3 regions of the Rahnella sp. PD4 genome follow, and region 1 is predicted to be linked to each of the others. Evidence: predicted binding sites of a transcription regulator. Region 1 holds the regulator's gene; each other region holds the start of a gene.

Evidence for each region. Region 1 encodes ArgR, which controls arginine synthesis, uptake and breakdown. Its sites were predicted from a motif close to ANTGAATAAAAATACANT; they were not measured.
Region 2: a site for ArgR is predicted at 1,051-1,068, ahead of argA (amino-acid N-acetyltransferase). Genes of this name have one in related genera too.
Region 3: a site for ArgR is predicted at 1,051-1,068, ahead of argF (ornithine carbamoyltransferase). Genes of this name have one in related genera too.

Annotation. Positions count from the first base shown of each region.
Region 1 is NZ_JBLZQF010000006.1:234,622-236,897, reverse strand. It holds gene yhcN (peroxide/acid stress response protein YhcN) at 1-158, opposite strand, end outside; gene yhcN (peroxide/acid stress response protein YhcN) at 360-623, opposite strand; gene argR (transcriptional regulator ArgR) at 1,076-1,546, opposite strand; gene mdh (malate dehydrogenase) at 2,010-2,276, shown strand, end outside.
Region 2 is NZ_JBLZQF010000009.1:54,541-56,816, reverse strand. It holds gene argA (amino-acid N-acetyltransferase) at 1-1,017, opposite strand, end outside; gene amiC (N-acetylmuramoyl-L-alanine amidase AmiC) at 1,247-2,276, shown strand, end outside.
Region 3 is NZ_JBLZQF010000007.1:20,937-23,212, reverse strand. It holds gene argF (ornithine carbamoyltransferase) at 12-1,019, opposite strand; gene rraB (ribonuclease E inhibitor RraB) at 1,188-1,613, shown strand; gene ACOZIO_RS17230 (glycoside-pentoside-hexuronide (GPH):cation symporter) at 1,814-2,276, shown strand, end outside.

The sequences.
Region 1 (2,276 bases):
CGGATATCCATTGGCACGCCGTTGACGCCACTGACGCTAATCGTGCCCATAGGTCGCAGATTTTCTGCTTGCTGGTTTGTGACAAGCTGCGCGGCAGAGGTAGCAAAAGAAACAGCAGACAACAGGCTAAGTGCGGCAATAGTGGTAATAATTTTCATGATATTTTCCTGAATATACAGACGTTGGTGCTTTTCATCAGAGAGCAACGTCAATTGAGGTTTGGATTTATCAGGGCTGTAATATCGGGTTCAGGAGCACGTAAAGCGTGCGGGAACGTAGATGGTGCAGTGACAAATCCTTCTTAGTGCGCATTGCGCGGGCCTGAGTCATTCAGGCCCCTTCGCTTCTTTTACCTGAACTTATTGGTAAATTTCTGCGGTCGCATGGTAGTTACCTTCCTCACGAACTTCGATAACCCGGAATGCTTTAGCACCTTTGGTATCGGCTTTATCTGACAGCGCCTGACGGATATCTGATGGGGCGCCGGCTACGCCACTGACGCTGATCATGCCTGTTGGCTGCATTGTTGAAGCTTGTTCTTGCGTAACAGGTTGTGCTGCAAAAACACCAAATGACAATGCAGAGAGAATGCTTAATGTTGCGATAGTAGTTTTAACTTTCATGATTTTGACCTCGTCGATTTTATTATGTTTCTAACAACTGGTGCTTCACACCACGGGAATGAGTATACATCTAGTCACGGCATAAATTAATAGCGGGCTAATAGTAATTTGGGTTGTTATATGTCAACTATTTGTATTTTTAATAACAAAAAAGCATAAAAAAAGAGTAAAAAATGGTCTTTTTAGGTTAATTTTTCGTAAAATCAATAAGTTGAATGAATTTGACTATTTGTGCTTATTTTTGCTGTGAATCACATACTGGAAAACTTTATGTGACGGGATGGCGTGGTTTGTGACGGAATTTAACCGAAATGGGGGTGTGCGGGCGGCTGTTTTGATAAACGCAAAGGCAGTAATCAATGAAGGAAAGTGTATTGAATGAGGTCAGAGGGAGTGATCTTCTGACCTCAGGCACAGAATGAGGGCGTCAAAAGGAGCAAAATGTTGCAGCCCTATAGCTCTTGCTCAAACAAACTAAGAATCGCATCGTGTAATTGTTTGACGCTAAATCCGCGGGCCGGTGTCGTGAAGATCGTATCATCGCCGGCAATGGTTCCGAGGATCCCTTCGGATTTCCCCAGGGAGTCAAGTAAACGCGCGATCAGTTGTGCGGCTCCCGGGCTGGTTCGGATCACCACAACGGCATCGTTATAGTCGATATCCAGCACCAGATTTTTCAGAGGGCTGGTCGTTGTCGGCACGCCAATCTCAGCAGGCAGGCAGTACACCATTTCCATCTTCGCATTACGGGTTCTGACGGCACCAAATTTTGTCAGCATCCTTGAGACTTTTGACTGATTGATATTTTCGAAACCATCATCCTGAAGAGCGACAACAATCTCGCCCTGAGAACTGAATTTCTCTTCCTTCAACAGCGCTTTGAAGGCTTTGATCAAATCTTCCTGTTTAGCAGGATTACGCATTTTGCACCCTGGTCTCTGAATCATAGTGGGGCTGATTATGCAGATAATTGAATTTTTATGCAACAGAGGTTAACTGCAAAAATCATTAATTAAGCTTGCGACAAGGAATGTAAGTGACGAATTTCCCACGATGATTTCATGAATATGCCAAAATTTTGCATTACGGCTGAGCTGTATTGCACAAGAGTTTACTCTCATGATCTCGATTCAGCTCTCACATTGGACCGAATTTAACCATTTATTAACCTGGCCTATTTTGTGGTGCTACTTTTAATGATGAAGCTTTCCGATAAAAAGTGATTAAAAGCGGAAAAGGTCGACCAGGAGGTGTTTTTTTACTTTCTAAACGACCCACCTCAGATTCTCTGCAGGTAAGCGATTGTTTTTAACGGCGTAAGTGATTAAGGTCACACCCAATTAATTCCACGACACTTATAAGTTAATGATAAAAAAGGAGTATAGGATGAAAGTTGCAGTTCTAGGTGCTGCGGGTGGTATCGGTCAGGCCCTCGCGCTTCTGCTCAAGACCCAGCTACCTTCCGGTTCCGAACTCTCATTATATGATATCGCACCGGTCACTCCGGGTGTCGCCGTCGATCTCAGCCATATCCCTACCGCGGTTAAAATTAAAGGTTTCTGTGGTGAAGATGCTAAACCCGCTCTGGAAGGGGCCGACATCGTCCTGATTTCTGCGGGGGTGGCACGTAAACCGGGTATGGATCGTTCAGAT
Region 2 (2,276 bases), on a different contig from region 1:
GATAATGGTAAATTTATCGATTTCCATTTCCAACTGCTCGCGGGAACGGCGTACCAGAATACCCTGTTGTTCCAGCGGACGAATAAGTTCCAGAATGCCACCGATGTCGTTGATGGTTGCTCGCCGAACTTGTTCGGCACTTTCCATCACGATTTGCGTGCCAATGCCGTCGCGCGAAAACAGTTCCTGAACCAGTGCACCGTCTTCCTGATAACTGATCAGGTGACTGCGACGTACACCGCTGCGGCAGGCCTTCACCGCGCCGCGCAGGAAGCGAACGGTACCGGAAAGATAATCGCCGCCGGATTCCATCTGATCAATTTTTTGCTGTGCATCATTAGGAAACAGTTCGGAAATAATATTACCTTCCTCGTTGATTACCCCTTGCGAAGAGCAGAAGCCGATCATTTTTTCTGCTTTCAGTTTGATCGCCAGTTGTGTTGCGACTTCTTCGGAAGTCAGGTTGAAGCTTTCACCGGTAACCGAAACTGCAACCGGACCGAGCAAGACAATCGCATTGCTGTCGAGCTGACGGTGAATCGCTTCTTCATCAATACGGCGGATACGCCCACTGTGACAGTAATCAATACCGTCATCGACGCCCAGCGGCTGAGCAATGATAAAATTGCCGCTGACGACATTGATATGCGCGCCCTGAAGTGGCGTATTATTCAGACTCATTGACAGCCGCGCCGTGATATCGAGCTGCAGCAGCCCGGCGGCTTGCTTAACCAGTTCGAGCGCACGTGCATCCGTGACGCGAATATTCTTATGATAAATCGGCTCGTAATTATGCTCAGAAAGGTTCTCATCAATCTGCGGACGGGCGCCATAAACGACGACCAGACGGATGCCTAAACTGTGTAACAGGCCGATATCGTTGACAATATTGCTAAAATTTTCATGTTCAATGGCTTCCCCACCGAGCATGACAACGAATGTTTTGCCTCGGTGAGCATTTATATAGGGAACTGAGTGGCGAAATCCCTGAACCAGTTCAGTACTACGTTCCTTCACGGCAAAACCTCGTATGAATTTTTATTCGTAATTTTTGTATTTTTATTCTTTTGCGGCGCTGTGGCAAGTAAGAAATCTCTGTTTTTGTTTTAACACCCATCACAAACATACAACAAATTGATAAATCGAATAAATGTTTAGGAATGACATGCAGGATATGATTCGTTAGAATTCGTAAAATGAGTTTTTTATCAGCTATTTTTTACTTTTGGACACTTTTTGAGACTGCATGACTGACGATACCCACAATCCCGGAAGACGACGCCTCCTGCAAACCGTAGCTGCTTCCTGGATACTGAGCGTGAGTAAAGTGGGTTTTGCTGCCAGCTCACAGGTCATTGCTGTACGTATCTGGCCCTCGTCTACTTATACCCGAATTACGCTTGAATCCAGCACTCCCTTAAAATATAAGCAGTTTCTGCTCAGCGATCCGCCGCGCGTTGTGGTGGATATCGAAGATGTGCATCTCAACAGTGTGTTAAAAGGGTTGGGCGAAAAAGTCCAGCAAAGTGATCCTTATATCAGACAGGCGCGGGTGGGGCAGTTTGATACCAAAACGGTCCGCCTGGTGTTTGAGCTCAAGCGTGTAATCAATCCACATGTCTTCACGCTGAAACCGGTCGCTGAATTCCATAACCGGCTGGTGCTCGATCTTTATCCGCAAGAGGGTGAAATCAGTGCTCAGGACGATCCGCTGCTGGCGTTACTGGAAGATTACAACCGCGGAGATGTGGCGAGAACGCTACCTCCGGAAAAGGCAAAAGATGGTCAGGCGGGGCGAAGCCGGCCGTTGGTGATCATGCTTGATCCTGGTCATGGCGGTGAAGATCCGGGGGCGATTGGCAAATATAAGACCCGTGAGAAAGATGTTGTATTGCAGATCGGCCGCAGATTACAGAAGCTGATTATGCGTGAACCCAATATGAAAGCGCATATGACCCGCAATGAGGATGTGTTTATTCCGCTTAAAGTCCGCGTGGCAAAGGCACGAAAACTGCGGGCAGACCTTTTTATCTCTATTCACGCAGATGCATTTACCAGCCGTGCAGCAAAAGGCTCGTCGGTTTTCGCTCTGTCGACCAAAGGGGCAACCAGTTCCGCAGCACGTTTTCTCGCACAAACACAGAATGAATCTGACCTGATAGGCGGCGTCAGTAAAAGCGGTGACCGCTATCTGGATCACACGATGTTTGATCTGGTTCAGACAGCAACCATCAGCGATAGCCTGAAATTTGGCAAAGAAGTGCTGACGCGTATGG
Region 3 (2,276 bases), on a different contig from region 1:
GCCGGGAAAAATCAGTGGTTAGCGAGCGTGGCAACCATTACCGCTTTGATCGTGTGCAGACGATTTTCCGCCTGATCAAACACTACGCTGTGGCGGGATTCAAAGACGTCATCGGTGACTTCCATCCCCCCGTGCAGGCCATACTCTTCTGCCATTTGTTTGCCAAGTGTGGTCTGGTCGTCATGAAATGCCGGCAGGCAGTGCAGGAATTTCACCTGCGGATTGCCGGTCAGCGCCAGCATCGCGCTGTTCACCTGATAAGGACGCAGCAGATTAATGCGTTCTTTCCACACTTCTTTCGGCTCCCCCATGGAAACCCAGACGTCGGTGTAAAGGAAATCAGCATCTTTCACGCCGGTTGCGATATCTTCGGTCAGGGTGATGCTGCCGCCGTTTTCTTTCGCCAGATGTTCACAGGTGGCGACCAGTTCGGCTTCCGGCCAGCAGGCCGAAGGCGCAACAAGGCGCAAATCCAGTCCGCATAACGCCGCAGCCTCCAGCAGGGAATTGCCCATGTTGTTACGGGTATCTCCCAGATAGGCCAGACGCATGCCTTTCAGCGGCTGGCCCGGCAGATGTTCCTGCATGGTCAGCAGATCAGCCAGCAGTTGTGTCGGGTGAAATTCGTTGGTCAGGCCATTCCATACCGGTACACCGGCATAGTGGGCCAGAATTTCCACTTTATCCTGCCCGTAACCGCGATACTGAATACCGTCGTACATGCGCCCGAGGACGCGGGCGGTATCTTTCATCGATTCTTTATGGCCGATCTGGCTGCCACTTGGGCCGAGATAGGTGACTTTTGCGCCCTGATCGTATGCGGCAACTTCGAAAGAGCACCGGGTGCGGGTTGAGTCTTTTTCGAAGATGAGCGCGATGTTTTTGCCTTGCAGACTGGCTTTTTCGGTGCCGTTCTTCTTAGCGGCCTTTAATTCTGCGGAGAGTTTCAGCAGTGACGAAATCTCTGACGGGGTAAAATCCAGTAACCTGAGAAAATGACGTTTACTCAACAAACTCATGATGTCGCTCCATAGCGCGTAAGCATTTCGGATTGAATTTAAATTCAATTTAACTGTATGAATATGCAAATACAACCCCGCAGTAAAAACTTTGTCGTTTATAGTGGAGACGCGCCCTGCGGTGTGTGAAAATAGCGTACAAACGTCACATTGATTGAGGACAGAGATATGGCAAACCGTGAATTGCTGGAAGAACAACGTGAAGAGACTCGCTTAATCATCGAAGAACTGCTGGATGATGGCAGTGATCCTGACGCGCTTTACACTATCGAACACCACTTATCTTCAGAGAAATTTGACGTTCTGGAGAAAGCGGCCGTTGAAGCTTTCAAACTGGGTTATGAAGTTACTGATGCTGAAGAGCTGGAAGTGGAAGACGGTTCAGTCGTGATGTGCTGTGATGTAATCAGCGAAATCGCGCTGAAAGCGGAGCTGATCGACACCCAGGTTGAGCAACTGATGAATCTGGCCGAAGCCAACGGCGTCAGTTATGACGGCTGGGGCACTTACTTCGAAGGCGATGACGACGAAGAAGGTGAAGACGGCGAAGATGAAGATTTTGTCGACGAAGATGATGACGGAAAGCGTCATTGATTTTTTCTGAATTTGAAACAAAAGGCTGCTGAATTAAGCAGCTTTTTTTATTTCTGCATAACCCCCTTCTCTTTGTGAGACGCCTCTCGTTTGGTAAATTTCATAAACCATAAGCAAAATATGGTTAAATTCAACACAGCTGCCAAAAGTTAACATACCAATTCTGAAAGATATTCTACCTCATGGTTTGGAGTCAGATTATGGCAGCCGTAAAGAAATTGTCTGTTATAGAAAAACTCGGTTTTGGTATGGGTGACGCCGCTTGCGGGATCGTTTATTCCTCGGTCACGATGTTTCTGACCTACTTTTATACTGATATTTACGGGCTCTCCGCCGCCGCTGTCGGGGTGATGTTTCTGGTTACGCGCATTCTGGATGCCGTGAGTGATCCGCTTACCGGCATTATCGCTGACCGTGTAAAAACCCGCTGGGGGCATTTTCGCCCGTGGCTGATATGGTTTGCCATTCCTTATGCAGTGCTGGCCGTAATGACCTTCACAACGCCTGATTTCGGTCATTCAGGCAAACTGCTTTACGCCTACATCACTTACTCATTGCTGATGCTGTGTTACACCTTTATCAATATTCCTTACTGCGCCCTGGGAGGCGTAATTACGACGGATGATAAAGACCGGCTCTCTGCACAATCTTATCGTTTTACCA